4 regions of the Streptomyces sp. NPDC016309 genome follow, and region 3 is predicted to be linked to each of the others. Evidence: riboswitches for the same ligand, from Rfam matches in the RefSeq annotation. Region 3 holds a riboswitch; each other region holds the start of a gene.

Region 1 (4,803 bases), on a different contig from region 3:
GCCGCCGCGACGGCGTCCAGCGCGGCGAGGACTTCGCGCCCGCGCTCGCCGTCCAGGTGCTTGGCCGCGCTGCCCGCCCGCGCGCTGTCCACCCGGGCGCCCGGCCGGTACTTGCCGGTGAGGAAGCCGGAGGCGAGCGCGAAGTACGGCACGGCACCGAGGCCGGCGCGCTCGGCGGTGTCCTGGAGAGCGCCCTCGTAGGTGTCGCGGGAGACCAGGTTGTAGTGCGGCTGGAGCGCGACGTACTTCGCCAGGCCCTCGCGCTCGGCGAAGTCCAGCGAGGCCCGGAGGCGCTCGGCGGAGATGTTGGAGGCGCCGACGGCGCGCACCTTGCCGTCCCGCACCAGTTGGTCGAGGGCGGTGACGATCTCCTCGACCGGCACGGACGGGTCGTCGAAGTGCGTGTAGTACAGGTCGATGTGGTCCGTGCCGAGGCGGCGCAGCGACTCCTCGGCCGCGGCCTTGATGTTCGTGGCGCCGAGTCCCTTGAAGTCCGGGTGGGCGCCGACCTTGGTGGCGACGACGATGTCGGACCTGTTGCCGCGCGCGGCCATCCACCTGCCGATGACGGCCTCGGACTCGCCGCCCTCGTTGCCCGCGGCCCACGCCGAGTAGCTGTCGGCCGTGTCGACGAAGTTGCCGCCCGCCGCCGCGTACGCGTCGAGGACGGCGAAGGACTGCGCCTCGTCGGCGGTCCAGCCGAAGACGTTGCCGCCGAGGGCGAGGGGGAAGACGTGGAGGTCGGACGTGCCCAGGGTGCGCAGAGAGGTCATGGCGTGGATCAACGCGGCGGCCGGACGGGATATTCCGGGTGTTCGGCCACGAAACCGGCAGCCCTGGCGTCGGGGGGTCGCCGCCAGGGCTGCCGGGGACGGGTGGTCCGGAGCGAGCGCTCGGACGGGTCAGACGGTGAGGCCCTTGTCCCGCAGCCACGCCATGGGGTCGATGCCCTCGCCGCCCGCGGTGTGCACCTCCAGGTGCAGGTGCGGTCCGGTCACGTTGCCGGTGGCGCCGACCCGGCCGATGGTCTCGCCGGTGCCGACCTGCTGCCCGGCGCCGACCGTCATCGACGACAGGTGGCAGTACCAGACCTCCGTGCCGTCCTCCAGCTCCAGGACGATGCGGTAGCCGTACGAGCCCGACCAGCCGGCCGACTTCACGGTGCCGCTGTGGACGGCCTTGGCGGGCGTGCCGGTGGGAGCGGCGAGGTCGAGGCCCGTGTGGTAGCCGGAGGACCACATGCTGCCGGCCTGACCGAAGGTCGAGGTGATGGTGTACGAGGAGGTCGGCAGGGACCAGCTCGCGGCCTGCTCGGCCAGCCGGGCCGCCTCCGCGGCCGCCTCGGCCGCCTTCGCCTTCGCGGCGGCCTCCGCCTCGGCCTCCGCCTCGGCCTCTGCCTTCGCCTTCTCCTCGGCGGCCTGCTTCTCGGCGGCGGTCTGCTGCGCCTTCGCCTCGGCGGCCGCCTGCTCGGCCGCGGCGGCCTCGGCGGCGGCCTTCGCCTCGGCGTCGGCGGTGGCCTGCTGCTGCTCGGCCTGCTGGAGGATGCGGGCGCGCAGCGCCTCGCCGGCGTCCGCGCCGCCGCTCCCGTCCGCGTCGGCGGCGGGGGTGGTGAGGGAGGCGGTGGTGAGCGCCCCGTCGTCGTGGCGGTCCTCGCCGGATCCGGAGTCGTCGGACATCAGCGAGCCGATGCCGGGCAGGGACTCGGCGTCCGGCAGGTGGTCGGTGATGACGTCCGGCAGGGATATGGAGACCGCCGGCTTGTCCTGCGCGGTGGCCATGCCGCCCGCGCCGACCGCCGCGATCACGCCGACACCGAGGACGGTGGAGCTACGGGCGAGTCCGCCGCGCTGCTTGGCCACCCGGTGCCGGCCCCGGACGGGGCGGACGGTCTCCTCGGTGGGGTTCCATTCCTCCCACTGCCCGTTTACGGGTGCGGCGTCCGGGATACCCGAAGACTGGAACGAGGCGGGAGAGCCGTATGGAGCTTCGGGGGCAGGCCTGTTGGACGCCACGGAGGCGCACTCCTTTCCTTCCTTCTCGCCTACCGGGTTAGCTGACGGGTTCGGAGCAGGAAGGTCTCCTACGGGCCCACTTCGGCCCGATTCACCCCAAGGTGGTGGTTCCCCGGTTCCCTTGCGGAATTCGGCGCACGCGCGCGGTGCCGTCTCTTGCGACGACTGGGACGACCGCGCTGCGTTATCGAACGTTAATAGACGGGGGCTCCGGATTCCAAGCTGTTCCTACTGATCATTAACCGCCCGGCCCCCGGATATACCGGACGACAACCGGGCACATACGGGCGAGTTGACCATGCCTCAGAAACATGCACCGACCACACTGATACTGACGGACCGTCACGTCATCCGCGCTGCGACACCCACCGACTACGCAGCGTGCCCACGGAGCGAAGGGGTGCACACGTCCCGGGAAAGGCGCCACGGGAAAGGGCCGGGCACGACGAAGGCCCGGTGCGCAATGCACCGGGCCTTCGCCTTCAGTAGCGGGGACAGGATTTGAACCTGCGACCTCTGGGTTATGAGCCCAGCGAGCTACCGAGCTGCTCCACCCCGCGTCGGTGAACACCACCTTACGCCATCCGGCGCACGATCCCTAACCAATATCGCTGGTAGCCGCCCGGAGAGGACGAAACACCCTCGGGCGCCCTCCCACCGGAACCTCGTTGCCGCCCTCCGACAGGGGTGACATGGTCACGTCCATGTCTTCCTTCACCGCCGACGACGGCACCACGCTGGCCTACCGCGTGTCCGGAGCCGGCACCCCACTGATCTGCCTGCCCGGCGGCCCGATGCAGGCCTCCGCCTACCTCGGTGACCTCGGCGGCCTCACCGCCCACCGCCGGCTGGTCATGCCGGACCTCCGGGGCACCGGGCGCTCGGACGTGCCCGCCGACCCCGGCTCCTACCGGTGCGACCGGCTCGTCGACGACGTGGAGGCCCTCCGGCGCCACCTCGGCCTGGAGCGGATGGACCTGCTCGCCCACTCGGCCGGGGCCAACCTGGCGGCGCTGTACCTGACCCGCCACCCCGGGCGCGTCGGCAGGCTCGCGCTGGTCACGCCGAGCGTGCTGGCCGTGGACGTCCCCATCACCGGCGACGCGCGTCTCGCCACGGCGGCACGGCGCCGGGACGAGCCGTGGTTCCCGGCGGCGTACGCGGCGCTGGAGGCGATCGTCGCCGGAAGGGGGACCGCCGACTCGTGGCGGGCCATGGCGCCGTTCACCTACGGCCGCTGGGACGCGGCCGCGCGGGCCCACCACGCCGCCGGTGACGAACAGCGCAACGACGAGGCCGCGCGGGTCCACGCCTCCGAAGGCGCCTTCGCCCCGGACACCGTCCGTGCCGCGTTCGCCCGCCGGACCTCACCGGTGCTGGTCCTCGCCGGCGAGTTCGACGTGGCCGCCCCGCCCGGCGCCATGGCCGCCTACGCCGCCCTGTTCCCGGACGCCGACCTCCGCGTCCAGCCGGGAGCCGGGCACTTCCCCTGGCTCGACGACCCCGCCCAATTCACCGCGACGGCGGCGGCGTTCCTGTCCTGACCGGCCGGGGCACCGCGGACGAGCCGCCCGGCCGGTGCGCCCGCCCGGACACGCACCGGCCCGGGAACGACGACGGCCCCGGTCCGGAGGATCTCCGGACCGGGGCCGAGTGCGTAGGCCGTGTGGGACTCGAACCCACAACCAACGGATTAAAAGTCCGCTGCTCTGCCAATTGAGCTAACGGCCCTCGACGAGTCACCCCTGAGCATAGCCCCATGGCGCCCGCCGTCCGATCGGGTATCGGGGGAACCGGCGCCGTCGCGCCGCCCCGGCGGCCCTCCCGCCCCACCGCCCCGCGCCCCGCCCCGTACGACACGGCAGGGCCCGTACGGCACGGAGAACACGCGCCGTACGGGCCCTGCCGGACACGACCTAGAACAGGCCCTTGTAGCCCTGCCAGCCGGTACCGATCCTGACCGTGGAGCCGAACGACCCGGCCCCGTTGCCGCTGTTGCGCAGCAGGTCACCGGCGGCGTTGCGGGAGACCAGGTCCGGCTTGCCATCCTTGTTCAGGTCGCCGACGCCCACGAAGGCGTTACGGCCGGTGGCCCAGTTGCCGCCGAACACCAGGACGCGCGCCTTCACCGTGCCGGCCGCGGTGCCGTCGAACCGCCAGAGGGAGTTGGCGCCGTCCACCGCCAGCAGGTCGCCGGCCCCGTCGCCGTTCAGGTCGCCGGCGCCGAACACGGCCCGGTAGCCCTTCCAGTTCGTCGCGATCCGGCCCCGCGCCTTGAGCTTGCCGGCGCCGTCGTCCGCGTACAGGTACAGGTCACCCGTGGTCGTCTGACGCGCCACCAGGTCCGCCCGGCCGTCGCCGGTCAGGTCGCCGGGTGACGTCAGCACGTTGAACTGCGCCCAGGTCGTGCCCAGCGAGGTGTACGGGGTCGTCGTGGCCGGCGCCTTGCCGCAGCCCGGCCGGTAGGCGCGCAGTTCGCCGCCCAGCCGCACCAGCAGGTCGTTGCACCGGTCGCCGCTCAGGTCCCCGAAGGGCACCACCAGCGCGGACGTCGACCAGCCGGTGGCGGTCGTCGCACCCGCCAGGGTGCCCGTCCCGCTGCCGTGCCGGAAGGCGAGGGAACCGGTCCCGCTCAGCGACACCAGGTCGCCCACGGCGTCCGGGCCGGCCGGGCCGGCGTGGTCGCGCCGCACGGCGGCGGCACCGGTCAGGTTCACCGTGCCGGACGTGGTCAGGGCGCCTCCCCGGCCGTCCACCGGCTGCGCGGTCAGCGTCCACGCGTACCCGCCGT
Region 2 (4,803 bases), on a different contig from region 3:
CAGGCGGCCCGCAAGGGCCTTTTCGCACAGATGGTCGTGGTGCCGCTGCTCCGGCGCCACCGCATCCTCACCCAGGTGTCCGGCGACCGCCTGGAGGTCATCAAGCTGATCCCGCCGCTGATCATCGGGGAGCGGGAGGTCGACCGGTTCGTGGCGGCGTTCACCGACGTGATGGAGGAGGCGCACAGCGGCGGGGGGCTGATCTGGGACTTCGGCCGGACCCTGGTGAAGCAGGCTCTCGCCGACCGCTGACCCGTCGCCGATCACCTGCCCCAGCGCCTACGCCCCGGGGCTTTTGCCTCCGGGGCAAGAAATTTGCCTCTGGGGGAAGGTAGTGGCGCAATGGGCGCATGACCACTTCAGCCGGAGCTCCCTCGGAGCCTTCCGGGCCGGCCGGCGCCGAGCCGGACCCCGGGGCGCCCGCCGCGGTGCCGGACGTCGCGCCGCAGCTTCGGGCGCTGCGCCGGCGCCGGGGCCTGACCCTGGAGGCCGCCGCCCAGCGCGCCGGGCTGTCGCCGGCCCACCTGTCACGGCTGGAGACCGGCCGCCGCCAGCCGTCGCTGCCGATGCTCCTGGGCCTCGCCCGGGTCTACGGTACGACGGTCTCGGAGCTGCTGGGCGAGGTCCCGCCGGAGCGTGACCCGATCGTCCGGGGCGGCCGGGCCGAACCCGCCGAGGCGGACGGCTGGGTCTACCACCAGGCCGGCAGCCCCGGGCGGGCGATGCAGGCACTGCGCGTGCAGGTCCCGTACGCCACCCAGGGCGACCTGGTGCGCGTGCACCCGGGGGAGGAGTGGCTGTACGTCCTCGACGGGCGGGTGCGCCTGGTCCTGGGCGAGGCCGTACACGTCCTCGACCCGGGGGACAGCGCCCACTTCGACTCGCTCACCCCGCACCGCATCGGCGCCGCCACGCGCGGCGGCGCCGGGCTGCTGTTCGTCCACACCCTCATGCAGAGCCCCGCGGCCGACCTGTGCCTCGGCGCGGGCGTCCACCGCCGCTGAACCGATCGGAGAGATCCACCATGACCCAGGAACGGACGTTCCCCCGCGGGCTCGCCATCCGGCTCTTCGCCTACCTGGTCGCGGGCCACCTCTTCGCGGCCTTCCTCTACCTGCTGTTCGCCCTCGGCGCCGAGTAGGACGTCTCCGGTGGATCAGGCCTCGTCGAGCAGCCGCTCGCGCAGCCGCTCCCGCGTGGCGGGGCTGAGCCCCAGCCCTTCCGTCAGGTAGCGCTCGGTCGACCCCCAGGTCTCCTCGATCGTCGCGAAGGCCGCGTCCAGGTACTCGACGCGGGCCTCGAAGAGGGGGTTGAGCAGCTCCATGACCTGCGGTGACATCGCGGAGGGGGAGTCGTCGCTGCGGCGCACCCGGTAGCGGCGGCGGGGGTCGTTCGACTTGAGGTAGTCCTCCTCGATCGCCTCCCGCTCGACGCCGACGGCCAGCAGGGACACCGCTATGGACAGTCCCGCCCGGTCCTTGCCGGCCGCGCAGTGCATCAGGGCCGGGACGCTGTCCTCGGCGAGCGCGTGGAGGACCCGGCTGTGCTCGGCCGTGCGCTCGCGGATGATCATCCGGTACGAGGCGGTCATCCGGGCGGCGGCCTTGCCGTCGGCCAGGAGAGCGCGTAGCTGGTCGAGGTTCCCGTCGCGGACCATGGCCCAGAACTCGGCGCCGTCGGCCGGGTCGGAGAGCGGGAGGTTCACGTTGCGGACCCCGGGCAGCTCGACGTCCGGGCCTTCGATCTTCTGGTCGGCGGCGTTGCGGAAGTCGAAGATCGTGTGGAGGCCGAGGCCGGCCAGGAAGGCGGCGTCCTCTCCCGTCGCGTGCGCGAGGTGTCCGCTGCGGTAGAGCCTGCCGTGCCGCACCCGCCGGCCGTCCACGGTCGGGAGCCCACCGACGTCACGGAAGTTGCGGACTCCGGTCAGCTCGGGCTCGGTCGACGGGACCTGCGGAAGCTGCTGCGTCACGGGGGCTCCTCCGTGTCTGCGGTCGGCGTCGGGCACCGACAATCTCGCCATCCGACGATACGACATCGGTTCGTGACGCGATCAATCTCCGTGCAGGTCGCACATTCGTTGCCCCGCGCAGGTCAGCGACCGGCGGGGCACGCGTCGCGGCTGGGCGGGGCGGTGCCGCCGGGCCGGGGCGGAGCCGCGCGACCCGGGTAGTGGGGGAGGTGTAGGCATCTGTCCGGATTGGTCATCATTGGTCGACCCGGAGTCGGGCTGTCGACATGGCTTGGTGTGGTGCATGGGGATGAAGGTATTGCGGAGGTCCGTCAAGTATTGGGCTGTCTGTCCGTATTGGGGGATTGGGGATAACGTGCCCTGGTCGCGGGGGAGATGACCCCGGCCACGTGAGCAGCGTCATAAACGTGACGGTCCGTGGCGGAGGTCGATTCCTAAATGCCGTGCCCACAGCGGAAATACATGATCCGCAATGGACGCAGGGTGACCGGAATTCCATGACCGCCGAACCCTCCCGAATGCGGGTCGGAAAGCGGCGGCTTGTTCACGCCGACCCGGCTCGCTTAACGTCACGGCAATCCGGCCGGACCGCCGAATCCTGCCACCGGTCGGAATTCCCACCCACCCACGCGTGGCAGGAGCGGGGGACCCAGGTAGTTCGCCGGCCCGGAATTTCCGGGACCCGGCTCGGGGTGAAGTCGCGTCCATGGCGCGGCCGGACAACTCCAGTCCGAACCCGACAGCTCACCTCGCAGGCGCCGGAGAGGAAAAGCCATGCCCGCGAAGGGTAAGCACCGCCGTCCCAAGTCCAGCCCCATCACGCGTGGTTTCGTCGCCGCCGGAACCGGTGGCGCCGCCATCGCCCTCCCGCTGCTCGGCGCCACCGGCGCACACGCCGCGCCGGCCGCAGCCCCGGCCACCGCCCCGCAGGCGGCCGTCACCGCCGCCAAGGCCGCCCCCGAGGCCGCCGCGAAGAAGGCCGCGCCGCGCACGTACACCGTGGTCGCCGGCGACTACCTCTCCAAGATCGCTTACAACAAGAACGTCAAGGGCGGCTGGCACAAGCTCTACAAGGACAACCGCCAGGTCATCGGCGAGGACCCCTCCCTGATCCTCCCGGGCATGAAGCTCACCCTCGGCGCCAAGTCCACCGCCGCCCCGGCGAAGCCCAAGGCCGACGACACCCGCGCCGAGAGCCGCGCGTCCCGCTCCGCCGCCAAGACCGAGGCCCCGGCCAAGACCCAGGGCCCCGCCCAGGCCGCCCCCCAGGCCAGCGGCTCCGGCTTCACCGCCCCGGTCGACGCCGGCGTCACCACCCCCTACCGGGCCTCCGGCTCGAGCTGGTCCTCCGGCTACCACACGGGCGTCGACTTCGCCGCCTCCTCCGGCACCACCGTCAAGGCCGTCGGCCCGGGCACCGTCGTCTCCGCCGGCTGGAGCGGCGCGTACGGCAACGAGGTCGTCATCCAGCACGCCGACGGCAACTACTCGCAGTACGCCCACCTCTCCTCGCTGTCCGTCTCCTCCGGCCAGACGGTCGGCGGCGGCCAGCAGATCGGCCTGTCCGGCTCCACCGGCAACTCCACCGGTCCGCACCTCCACTTCGAGATCCGGACCAGCCCCAGCTACGGCTCGGACATCGACCCCCTGGCGTACCTCCGCCAGCACGGCGTCTCCGTCTGACACCTGCCGCTGACGGCATCACGAGCGTGAGGCCTCCGCCCGGCACCCCTCCCGGTGCCGGGCGGAGGCGTATTCCGGCTTGGGTGAATCTTGACCGGTGGGAAATATCACGCCCCGTCAACCCCTCCTTACGGTCGCGTAAGTCACATCCCCGGGTGAAGGATGTGTCCCCGTGGCAGACGATTCGGGATTCAGAGACAGTGACGTGTTCGGGTCGTACGCGGCGATCGGTGACAGCTTCACCGAAGGCGTCGGAGACCCCGGCCCCGACGGTACGTTCGTCGGCTGGGCGGACCGCCTCGCGGTGCTCCTGGCGGACCGGCTGCCGGAGCACCAGGGCTTCCGGTACGCCAACCTCGCCGTACGCGGGCGTCTCCTCGACCAGATCGTCGAGGAGCAGGTGCCGCGAGCCAAGGAACTCGCCCCCGACCTGGTGACCTTCTGTGCCGGCGGCAACGACATCATCCGCCCCGGCAGCGACCCGGACGAGGTCGCCGAGCGCTTCGAACGGGCCGTCGCCGATCTGACGTCCGTGGTCGGCACCGTCCTGGTGACCACCGGGTTCGACACCCGCGACGTGCCGGTGCTGCGCCGGCTGCGCGGCAAGATCGCCACCTACAACGGGCACGTGCGCGCCGTCGCGGACCGCTACGGCTGCCCGGTGCTCGACCTGTGGTCCCTCAAGACCGTCCAGGACCGGCGGGCCTGGGACAGCGACCGGCTCCACCTGTCGCCCGAGGGCCACACCCGCGTCGCCCTGCGGGCCGGCCAGGTCCTCGGCGTGCCCGTCCCCGCCGACCCCGACCAGGCATGGCCGCCCCTGCCGCCGCGCGGGCCCCTCGAACTGCGCCGCGACGACATCCAGTGGGCCCGCGAGTACCTGGTCCCGTGGATCGGGCGCCGGCTCCGCGGCGAATCGTCCGGCGACCACGTCTCGGCCAAGCGCCCGGACCTGCTCCCCCTGTAACCGCGCCGCCCTTTTCCTGGTCCGGTTCGCCTTCGGAGCGCTCGGTCCGGTGCCGACGGGCCGTCGTGCTCGGTCGCTGGTGCCTCGCGACGGCCCTTTCGGCATCGGAGCGCTCCTCGGCTCACTCGTGCGAGCCGGGGCGGGGCTCCGGGAGACCTATCTCGCGGGCGAGGGCCTCGTCCGC
Region 3 (4,803 bases):
CCGCCCCGGCCGCCGGACCCCGGCCGCCGGGGCCCCGCGCACGGGGAACGCGCTTCCTGCTGCTGCTCGCGGTGTTCGTCTGCGCGGCCTGCGGCCTGGTCTACGAACTGGCGCTGACGGCCCTCGGCAGCTACCTCATCGGCAACTCCGTGATGCAGACCTCCGTGGTCATCTCCGTCATGGTCTTCGCCATGGGCATCGGGTCCCTCGCGGCCAAGCCGCTGCAAGGGCGCGCGGTCGGCGCCTTCGCCCTCGTCGAGATCCTCCTCGCGCTGGTCGGCGGCCTGTCGGTGCTCATCCTGTACATGGCCTTCGCCTGGCTGCGCCTCTACATGCCCGCCATGGTGGTCGTCTCCTTCGTCGTCGGGCTCCTGGTCGGCGCCGAGATCCCGCTGCTGATGACCCTCCTCCAGCGGATCAGGCGCCAGGAGGCCGGCAGCGCCGTCGCCGACATGTTCGCCGCCGACTACGTCGGCGCGCTGGCCGGCGGCCTGTGCTTCCCCCTGCTGCTCCTGCCGGCCTTCGGCCAGCTCAAGGGCGCGCTGGTGGTGGGCGGCGTCAACGCCGTCGCCGGTGTCGTCGTGGTGCTGTGGATCTTCCGCCGCGAAACCCGCCCGATGGTGCGCAACGGGCTGCTGGCCGGCGCGGGCGGCGTCCTCGCCGTCCTCGCCACGGTGTACGTCCTGGCCGACGACATCGAGGTCACGGCACGCCAGCAGCTCTACCGCGACCCCATCGTGCACGCCGAGACCACGCCGTACCAGGACATCGTGGTCACCCGCTCCACCGCCTTCACCGGGCAGCCCGACACACGGCTGTTCCTCAACGGCGACCTCCAGTTCTCGTCCGTGGACGAGTACCGCTACCACGAGGCGCTGGTCCACCCCGCGCTCGCCGGGAAGCGCTCCTCCGTGCTGATCCTGGGCGGCGGAGACGCGCTGGCCCTCCGGGAGGTTTTGCGCTACGACGACGTGGACACCGTCACCCTCGTCGACCTCGACCCGGCCATGACACGGCTGGCCCGCACCTTCGCCCCGCTGCTCGACCTCAACCGGCACGCGCTGTCCGACCCGCGCGTCACCGTCGTCAACGCCGACGCCTTCAACTGGCTGCGGGACGCCACCCGGCGCTACGACGCCGTCCTCATCGACTTCCCGGACCCGGACACCGCCGCCCTCGCCAAGCTGTACAGCGTCGAGTTCTACCACCTGCTGGGCCGCGTCCTGACCCCCGACAGCCGCGTCATGGTCCAGGGCGGGTCGCCGTTCTTCGCGCCCAAGTCGTACTGGTCCATCGCCGCCACCATCGGGAAGGCCGGCTACGCGACCACCCCCTACCAGGTCGACGTCCCCAGCTTCGGCAACTGGGGCTTCGTCCTCGCCACCCCCGGCGCCGACGGCCCGCCCCCGAAGCTGCGCCTCGCGGCCGACGCCCCGCCGCTGCGCTTCCTCGACGACGACGTCCTCGCGGCCGCCACCGTCTTCCCCGTCGACCGGCGCCCCCAGGACGTCCGCGCCAGCACTCTGATGGACCCGGCGGTGCTGGAGTACACCCGCCACGAGTGGCAGAACTACTGAGCGTGCCCGCCCGTGAGGGCGGCAGGGGTCAGCCGCGGCGGGGGCGCTGGCAGGCCGGGCAGGGCCGGTCGTGGCCCTGGGCGTCGATCACGGTGCCCCATTCGCCGCAGTCGTGGCAGTTCCGGGCCAGGGTGATGTCGATGCGGAGGGCGGGGGCGGGGGCGGGAGCGGTCGGGTCGGCTTCGTGGGCCATGCGGGAAAACTCCTCGTACAACGCGGTATGCGTAAGTTTGCACGATTTGGCATGGTTATGCAATGCCGGTGCGGTGGTGCGGTGGTTCCCGGGCGGAAACGCCGGCGGGGCCGGCCGCGAGGGTGCGGCCGGCCCCGGTGCGGGAGCGGGAGGATCAGTACGGGCCGTTGACGTTGTCGATCGAGCCGTACCGGTCGGCCGCGTAGTTGCAGGCGGCGGTGATGTTGGCGACCGGGTCGTAGAGGTCGGTCGAGGTGCCCGGCACGTGGTAGGCCTCGAAGGTCGGGGCGATCACCTGGAGGAGGCCCTTGGAGGGCGTTCCGGCCAGGGCGTTGGAGTCCCAGTTGTTGATCGCGAGCGGGTTGCCCGAGGACTCGCGCATGATGTTGCGGTGGATGCCCTCGTACGTGCCGGGGATGCCGTGCTGGGCCATGATGTCCAGCGCCTCGCGGATCCAGCCGTCCAGGTTGTCCGGGTAGGACACGGCCTTGGCGGCGGCCGGGGCGGCCTGGCGTACGGCGGACCGGTCGGCGCGCTCGGGGGCGGCGGAGGGGCGCGCGGCCGCGGCCTTGCCGGCGATGGTCAGCTTCAGGCCGGGGCGGATCAGGGACGGGTCGGCACCGATGGCCTTGCGGTTGTCGTCGTAGAGCTTCTTCCAGCCGCCGCTCACCCCCTGCTCCCGCGCGATCTTGGACAGGGAGTCGCCCGCGACGACGGCGTACGTGACGGTGCCGGCCTTCTTGGCGGCGGTCGTGGCGGCCGGCGCGGCGGACACGGCGGTGGTGACCGCGTGCACGGCGCTGGGCGCCGCGCTCGGTGCCGCCTCGGCGGCCGTGGCACCGATCATCGGCAGCGCGAGCGCCGCGCCACCCGTGCCCGCGGCCAGGAGGCGGCGTGCGAGCGGGCTGTTCTTGGCACGACGGTGCTTACCCTTTGCGGGCATGGCGAAATTCCTCTCCGTCGCCTGCGAGGTGAGCTGTCGGGTTCGGACGGGAGATGTCCGGCCGTGGTATTCACCACGACTTCACCCCGAGCCGTTCCGGTGTGATCCGGGCCGGCGGCTTACCTGGGTCCCCCGCTCCTGCCGTTGGTCCGTGAGTGGGTGGGGTTACCGGACGGCGGCAGGATTCGGCGGTCCATCCGGATTGAGGGGACCGTAAGCGAGAGAGGCCGCACGGAACAAGGCTGGAATTCCACACGCGCGGTTACCGCCGTGAAGTGGTGGACCGTCAACTTCGCAGTTCCCATACGGAAATACGGGCATGTGCGAGGGCTCGTGGAGGCAGGGCGCGGTGATGCTTATCACGCGGACCTCGGAAGGGCGACAAGTCGCCTATGTATGGCTGGACATGGGCACATGCCGCGTTACCGGCTTAGAGCCCATCGCGGGGTAAATGGGGCGTAAGGCTGCCGACTGGGCGGGTGATCGCCGGTCACTCGCGAGGAGCGCCGGGCGCGAACCACGGATGGCCGCCCCGATCGACACTCCCGTGGATCCCCGGGAACGAGCGGCATCGGCCCCCTTCCCACATTCACGCCTCGCGAAAGCAAGGCGGAGACGGTCCGAGTCCTGTCGACGGCGTCCGGAGCGGACGCGGCTTCTTTCCTGCGGCGGTCCGGTCGTCCATTGATCCACGCGTACCGGCCGGCCCGTGGTAACGCCGCGATCATTCAGGAATTCGGCGCCGGCGGGAAAGGAGCAAAACGGCCCTCGTCCATTCGGCGGGAATGGATCACTTCACCAGGAGATGTCGTCCAGCATCAGCTCCACCGGCTGCCGGGGCCCCGCGGACGGGGACTGCTCGGTCCACATGACCTTCCCGGTCGGGGTGTACCGGGTGCCCCACCGTTCGGCGAACTGGGAGACCAGGAACAGCCCCCGCCCGCCTTCGTCGGTGGTGGCCGCGCGCCGCAGGTGGGGGGAGGTGCTGCTGCCGTCCGACACCTCGCAGACCAGCCGGCGCTCGTACAGCATCCGCACGCGGATGGGCTCCGAGCCGTACCGGATGGCGTTGGTGATCAGCTCACTGAGCATCAGCTCGGTGGTGAACCCGATGTCCTCCAGTCCCCACTGCTCCAGCTTCCGGCCGCACGCGGCCCGGACGCCGGCGACGGCCGCCGGGTCGGCCGGCACGTCCCAGTCGGCGACCCTGGACGGGTCGAGCAGCGTGGTGCGGGCCACCAGCAGGGCGATGTCGTCGCGGCGGTGCGGCGGCAGCATGGCCCGGAACACGGCCTCGCAGGTCTCCTCGGGCGGCCGGCCGGGGTGACCGGACAGCGTCTCGTGCAGCTCCCGCAGACCGATGTCGACGTCCCGCCGCCGGTGCTCGATCAGGCCGTCGGTGTACAGGACGAGCTGGGTGCCCTCGGCGAGCCGGAGCTCGGCCGTCTCGAACGGCAGCCCGCCCAGCCCCAGGGGCGGGAAGACGGGCACCTCGGGGCAGTCCACGGTGCCGTCCGGGCGGACCAGCGCCGGGACGAAGTGCCCGGCGGTCGCCACGCTGCACCCGCCGGTCGCCGGGTCGTAGATCGCGTACAGGCAGGTGGCACCCGTGATGCCCTCCCCGTTGCCGTCCCCGCCCTCCTCCTGGTCGATGCGGGTGACCAGCTCGTCCAGATGGCCCAGCAGTTCGTCGGGCGGCAGGTCCAGCGCGGAGAAGTTGTGCACGGCGGTCCGCAGCCGGCCCATCGTGGCGGCGGCGTGCAGACCGTGGCCCACCACGTCGCCGACCACCAGGGCCACCCGGGCCCCCGGGAGCGGGATGACGTCGAACCAGTCGCCGCCCACCCCCGCCTGCGCGGGCAGGTAGCGGTACGCGATGTCCAGCGCGCTCTGCTCGGGCAGCACCCGCGGCAGCAGGCTCCGCTGGAGGGTGACCGCCATGGTGTGCTCGCGGGTGAAGCGCCGCGCGTTGTCGACGGCCACGGCGGCCCGGGCGGCCACCTCCTCCGCGAAGGCGAGGTCCTCCTCCTCGAACGGCTCGGCACGCTCCGAGCGCCAGAAGTTGGCCATCCCCAGCACCACCCCGCGTG
Region 4 (4,803 bases), on a different contig from region 3:
GGTACACGTGTTCCGGCTGATCCGACGGGGTCCGCATGGGCCCCAGGGTACGGTGCGGGCCGCCGGTCGCGGAGGTGCTGTGGACAACGCAGGGTGAGGCGGGCCGAGCGGCGGTCCGGGCCCGCGAGGCCGGTTCGAGCACCCTGCGGGACATGAGAGACTGGCTGCGACAACTGGTCTAGACAACCTCCGAGACTCGAAGGGCAACACCATGGCTGAGCGCCGCGTCAACGTCGGCTGGGCCGAGGGCCTGCACGCCCGCCCCGCCTCCATCTTCGTCCGCGCCGCCACGGCCGCCGGCGTCCCCGTGACGATCGCCAAGGCCGACGGCAACCCTGTCAACGCCGCGTCGATGCTCGCGGTGCTGGGCCTGGGCGCGCAGGGCGGCGAGGAGATCGTGCTCGCTTCGGACGCGGAGGGCGCGGACGCCGCCCTGGACCGTCTGGCGAAGCTGGTCGCCGAGGGGCTCGAGGAGCTCCCCGAGACGGTCTGACCCCCTCGGTCGCGCACCACGCACGACAGCTTCGGGCGGAGCCGTTCCCCAGACACCGGGGGAACGGCTCCGCCTTTTCCGTCCGGTCACGGGAAACGGGCACACGCCAATTCCGGCGAGGGAAATGCGGGGCGATAATTCCCCCTGTTTGTATACGGCACCGCCGTTAATGAGGGATGCCCGCGGTGTTTACGCGGTGTTGCGAAGTCCTCACGTACGCGCCCGCCTGGCGTGCCGGGGAGCGCCGCAACCGGTGGGTGGCGAGCCAGCGCTCGACGTGGACGGCGGTGAGCGTGCGGGCGCGTTCGGCGTCGCCCCGGGCCACGGCGTCCACGATCGCGCCGTGCTCGGCCCAGGCGTCCGCCGGACGGGCGGGCGTCTCGACCGCGTACATCCAGGTGGTCTTGTGCCGGAGCTGGGTGAGCAGCGCGGTCAGGGCGGGGCTGCCGGACGCCTGGGCGAGCGTCTCGTGGAACCACCCGCCCAGCGAGCGGAGGTCCTCCGTCCGACCCGCGCGCGCCCGCTCCTGACCCAGCCTGACCAGGCCCCGCAGCACCTTGAGGTGGGCCTCGGTGCGGCGCTGGGCGGCACGGGCGGCGCCGAGGGGCTCCAGCAGCGTGCGCATCTCCAGCAGGTCGGCCGCCTCCTGCTCGGTGGGTTCGGCGACGCAGGCGCCGGCATGGCGGCGGGTGGTGACGAAGCCCTCCGACTCCAGGGTGCGCAGCGCCTCGCGGACCGGGACGCGGGAGACGCCGTAGCGGCGGGCCAGGTGTTCCTCGGTGAGCCGGCTGCCGCGCTCGAACACGCCGTTGACGATGTCGTCGCGGATCGCCGTGCATACCGAGTGCGCTGGAATGCGCATACCAGAACCCCCTGTGAACCGCGCGAAATTCAAACGCTTGACGCTTGTGCGATGACTCTATTGCAGCGGGCCGAAAATTCCGACAGTCGCCCGGAATCCATGGAGTTCTTTTCGGCCTCGTGCGGGACGCGACACGACGAAGGCCCCGGTTCGTGTCCCGAACCGGGGCCTGTCGGAGGAGCGGAGGCGGTCAGACGTTGACGCCGTGCGAGCGGAGGTACGCGACGGGGTCGATGTCCGAGCCGTAGTCGGCGCCCGTGCGGGCCTCGAAGTGCAGGTGCGGGCCGGACGAGTTGCCGGTCGAGCCGGAGAGGCCTATCTGCTGCCCCGGCATCACGGTCTGGCCGACCGAGACGTTGATCGAGGCCAGGTGGCCGTACTGGGTGTACGTGCCGTCGTTCATCCGGATGACGATGTTGTTGCCGTACGCGCCGCCCCAGCCGGCCTCGACGACGGTGCCGGCGCCCACGGAGACGACGGTGGTGCCGGAAGCGGCGTGGAAGTCGACGCCGGTGTGGCTGCCGGAGGACCACATGGCGCCACCGGTCTGGTAGCCGGTGCTGACGTAGCTGCCGGCGATGGGCGCCTGGAAGGAGTTCAGCCGCTTGCGCTCGGCCTCGCGGTCGGCGCGCTCCTTGGCGTCGCGGGCCGCCTTCACCCGGGCCTCGGCCTTGAGCTTCGCCTCGGCCTCGGCCTTCGCCTGGGCGGCGGCCTTGGCCGCCGTCTCCTGGGCCTCCAGTTCCTGGGCCTCGGCCTGGGCGTCGATCTGCTCGGCGAGCGTGTCGGTGATGACCGCCTGGTTGAGGCCGGTGTCCTCGAGCGAGCCGGGTGCGGCGTCCGGGGCGGCGGCGAGCGCCGGGGAAGCGAGGGTTCCGATGACGCCGGTGGTGGCGAGGGCCGCGACTCCGGCGACGTGTGCGCTCTTGCGGCTCAGGCGGCTCGGGGCACGGTGCTTCCCGGTGGCACGGGTGAACGCCATGAAGTGGCTGATCCTTTCCTTCCTTCTCGCCTACCGGGTTAGCTGACGGGTTCGGAGCAGGAAGGTCTCCTACGGGCCCCTCCGCGGCTGCGAAGGCGTCCGATTCACCCCAGGGACTTCATGGGTCCCCGGCTCCCCTGGCTCGCGCCTGACGGGGACTCGGCGATGGCTGCCCGGTGCCGCGGGTGCGGCGGGTACCGGTCGGACAGCCCATCAGACGCTAAGCGGCCGATCTTTCAATCACCAAACAGACACGGTTTTTTGTAGCGCACGCCACAGGGCAGACACCGAATCTCCGCAACAAACCGGACATTTGGCCGGGCATCCGGGAGGGGGACACGGGTGGACCCCGGCGTCGGGGGACGCCGGGGTCCGGGAGCGGTCGCGGAAGCGGGGCGACAGCGTCAATCAGCCGGTGACCACGGTCACTTGGCCGATTCCGAGCGCCTCGACGGGCTCCTTGATCCGAGCGGCGTCCCCGACGAGGACCGTGACCAGACGGTCCACCGGGAAGGCGCTGACGACCGCCGCGGTGGCCTCCACGGTGCCCGTCTCGGCGAGCCGGGCGTACATCTGCGCCTGGAAGTCGTCGGGGAGGTGCTGCTCGACCTGGTCGGCGAGGGTGCCCGCGACGGAGGCGGCCGTCTCGTACTTGAGGGGGGCGACGCCCACCAGGTTCTGCACGGCCGTCTCGCGCTCGGCGTCGGTCAGTCCCTCGGCGGCGAGGGTACGCAGCACCTTCCACAGGTCGTCGAGGGCCGGGCCGGTGTTCGGGGTGTCGACCGAGCCGCTGATGGCGAGCATGGCGGCCCCGCCGTCCGGGCCGGAGCGCAGTACCTGGCCGAAGGCCCGTACGCCGTAGGTGTAGCCCTTCTCCTCGCGCAGGACCTTGTCGAGGCGGGAGGTGAGCGTGCCGCCCAGGCAGTAGGTGCCGAGCACCTGGGCGGGCCAGACCCGGTCGTGCCGGTCGGGGCCGATCCGGCCGATGAGGAGCTGGGTCTGCACGGCGCCGGGGCGGTCGACGATGACGACCCGGCCGCTGTCGTCCGCCGTCACGGGCGGCACGGGGCGGGGCTCGGCCGAGTCGCCGGTCCAGGCGCCGATGGTGTCGGCGAGCACCGCGTCGAGGTCGACGCCGGTGAGGTCGCCGACGACGACCGCGGTGGCGGTGGCGGGACGCATGTGCGCCTCGTAGAAGGCGCGCACGGCCGCCGCGTCGATCCGGGCGACGGTCTCCTCGGTGCCCTGGCGGGGGCGGGACATGCGGGAGGTGGCCGGGAACAGCTCCTTGGAGAGCTGCATGGCGGCACGGCGGCCCGGGTTGGCGATCTCGTGCGGGATCTCGTCCAGCCGGTTGCGGACGAGCCGCTCGACCTCGCTGTCGGCGAACGCGGGGGCGCGCAGGGCCTCGGCGACCAGTCCGAGGGCCTTGCCGAGCCGGGAGACGGGGACCTCCAGGGAGACGCGTACACCGGGGTGGTCGGCGTGCGCGTCGAGGGTGGCGCCGCAGCGCTCCAGCTCGGCGGCGAACTCCTCCGCCGAGTGCTTGTCGGTGCCTTCGGAGAGGGCCCGCGCCATGATCGTGGCGACGCCGTCCAGGCCCTCGGGCTCGGCCTCCAGCGGGGCGGCGAGGAAGATCTCGACGGCCACGACCTGCTGGCCGGGACGGTGGCAGCGCAGCACGGTCAGGCCGTTGTCCAGCGTGCCGCGGTCGGGCGCGGGGAAGGCCCACGGCTTGGGCGTGCCCGCCTGGGGCTGCGGGTGGAACTCCATGGACGTCAGGGACACAGCGGCGTCGCTCACTGGTCGGCTCCCTCTTCTACCTGGTCGCTGTGGTCGGTGCCGGCGGGTTCGTAGACCAGCACCGCCCGGTTGTCGGGGCGGAGGCGGGCCTTGGCCACCGCCTGCACCTCCTCGGCGGTGACGTCCAGGACGCGCTGGACGGCGGTCAGGGCGAGCTGGGGGTCGCCGAACAGCACGGCGAACCGGCACAGTTCGTCGGCGCGGCCGGCGACCGTGCCGAGCCGGTCCAGCCACTCGCGCTCGAGCTGGGCCTGGGCGCGCTCCATCTCCTCGGGCGTGGGGCCCTCGGCGGCGAACCGGGCGAGCTCGTCGTCGACGGCCGCCTCGATGTCGGGGACCTCGACGCCACCGGACGTCTTGACGTCCAGCCAGCCGAGCGAGGGGGCGCCCGCCAGACGGAGCAGGCCGAAGCCGGCGGCCACGGCCGTGCGGTCGCGGCGCACCAGGCGGTTGTGCAGCCGCGACGACTCGCCGCCGCCCAGGACCGTGAGGGCGATGTCGGCGGCGTCGCACTCGCGGGTGCCGTCGTGCGGGAGCCGGTAGGCGGCCATCAGGGCGCGGGCCGGCACCTCCTCGACGACGACCTCACGGAGCTGCTCGCCGATGACCTCGGGCAGCGTCCCGTCCCGGGGCGGCTGCTTGCCGTCGTGGGAGGGGATGGAGCCG

What was found. Region 3 has a riboswitch for cyclic di-AMP ahead of ACF068_RS09300 (transglycosylase SLT domain-containing protein). Riboswitches for the same ligand answer to the same signal wherever they lie in the genome.
Region 1: another riboswitch for cyclic di-AMP. It lies ahead of ACF068_RS26890 (M23 family metallopeptidase); the one in region 3 lies ahead of ACF068_RS09300 (transglycosylase SLT domain-containing protein).
Region 2: another riboswitch for cyclic di-AMP. It lies ahead of ACF068_RS29900 (peptidoglycan DD-metalloendopeptidase family protein); the one in region 3 lies ahead of ACF068_RS09300 (transglycosylase SLT domain-containing protein).
Region 4: another riboswitch for cyclic di-AMP. It lies ahead of ACF068_RS27195 (M23 family metallopeptidase); the one in region 3 lies ahead of ACF068_RS09300 (transglycosylase SLT domain-containing protein).

What each region holds. Positions count from the first base shown of each region.
Region 1 covers NZ_JBIBSG010000011.1:219,750-224,552, reverse strand. Annotated here, with positions in the region: gene ACF068_RS26895 (aldo/keto reductase) at 1-773, opposite strand, end outside; gene ACF068_RS26890 (M23 family metallopeptidase) at 903-2,012, opposite strand; cyclic di-AMP (ydaO/yuaA leader) riboswitch at 2,024-2,158, opposite strand; tRNA gene ACF068_RS26885 (tRNA-Met) at 2,499-2,572, opposite strand; gene ACF068_RS26880 (alpha/beta fold hydrolase) at 2,717-3,556, shown strand; tRNA gene ACF068_RS26875 (tRNA-Lys) at 3,671-3,743, opposite strand; gene ACF068_RS26870 (FG-GAP-like repeat-containing protein) at 3,929-4,803, opposite strand, start outside.
Region 2 covers NZ_JBIBSG010000017.1:3,131-7,933, forward strand. Annotated here, with positions in the region: gene ACF068_RS29880 (aspartate aminotransferase family protein) at 1-252, shown strand, start outside; gene ACF068_RS29885 (XRE family transcriptional regulator) at 351-1,004, shown strand; gene ACF068_RS29890 (DUF6126 family protein) at 1,025-1,141, shown strand; gene ACF068_RS29895 (tyrosine-protein phosphatase) at 1,157-1,969, opposite strand; cyclic di-AMP (ydaO/yuaA leader) riboswitch at 2,582-2,740, shown strand; gene ACF068_RS29900 (peptidoglycan DD-metalloendopeptidase family protein) at 2,744-3,652, shown strand; gene ACF068_RS29905 (SGNH/GDSL hydrolase family protein) at 3,825-4,619, shown strand; gene ACF068_RS29910 (TetR/AcrR family transcriptional regulator) at 4,741-4,803, opposite strand, start outside.
Region 3 covers NZ_JBIBSG010000003.1:320,086-324,888, forward strand. Annotated here, with positions in the region: gene ACF068_RS09290 (polyamine aminopropyltransferase) at 1-1,577, shown strand, start outside; gene ACF068_RS09295 (hypothetical protein) at 1,606-1,770, opposite strand; gene ACF068_RS09300 (transglycosylase SLT domain-containing protein) at 1,925-2,713, opposite strand; cyclic di-AMP (ydaO/yuaA leader) riboswitch at 2,719-2,914, opposite strand; gene ACF068_RS09305 (SpoIIE family protein phosphatase) at 3,509-4,803, opposite strand, start outside.
Region 4 covers NZ_JBIBSG010000012.1:49,939-54,741, forward strand. Annotated here, with positions in the region: gene ACF068_RS27180 (GNAT family N-acetyltransferase) at 1-37, opposite strand, end outside; gene ACF068_RS27185 (HPr family phosphocarrier protein) at 212-493, shown strand; gene ACF068_RS27190 (GntR family transcriptional regulator) at 660-1,355, opposite strand; gene ACF068_RS27195 (M23 family metallopeptidase) at 1,546-2,334, opposite strand; cyclic di-AMP (ydaO/yuaA leader) riboswitch at 2,348-2,509, opposite strand; gene ACF068_RS27200 (M16 family metallopeptidase) at 2,743-4,137, opposite strand; gene ACF068_RS27205 (M16 family metallopeptidase) at 4,134-4,803, opposite strand, start outside.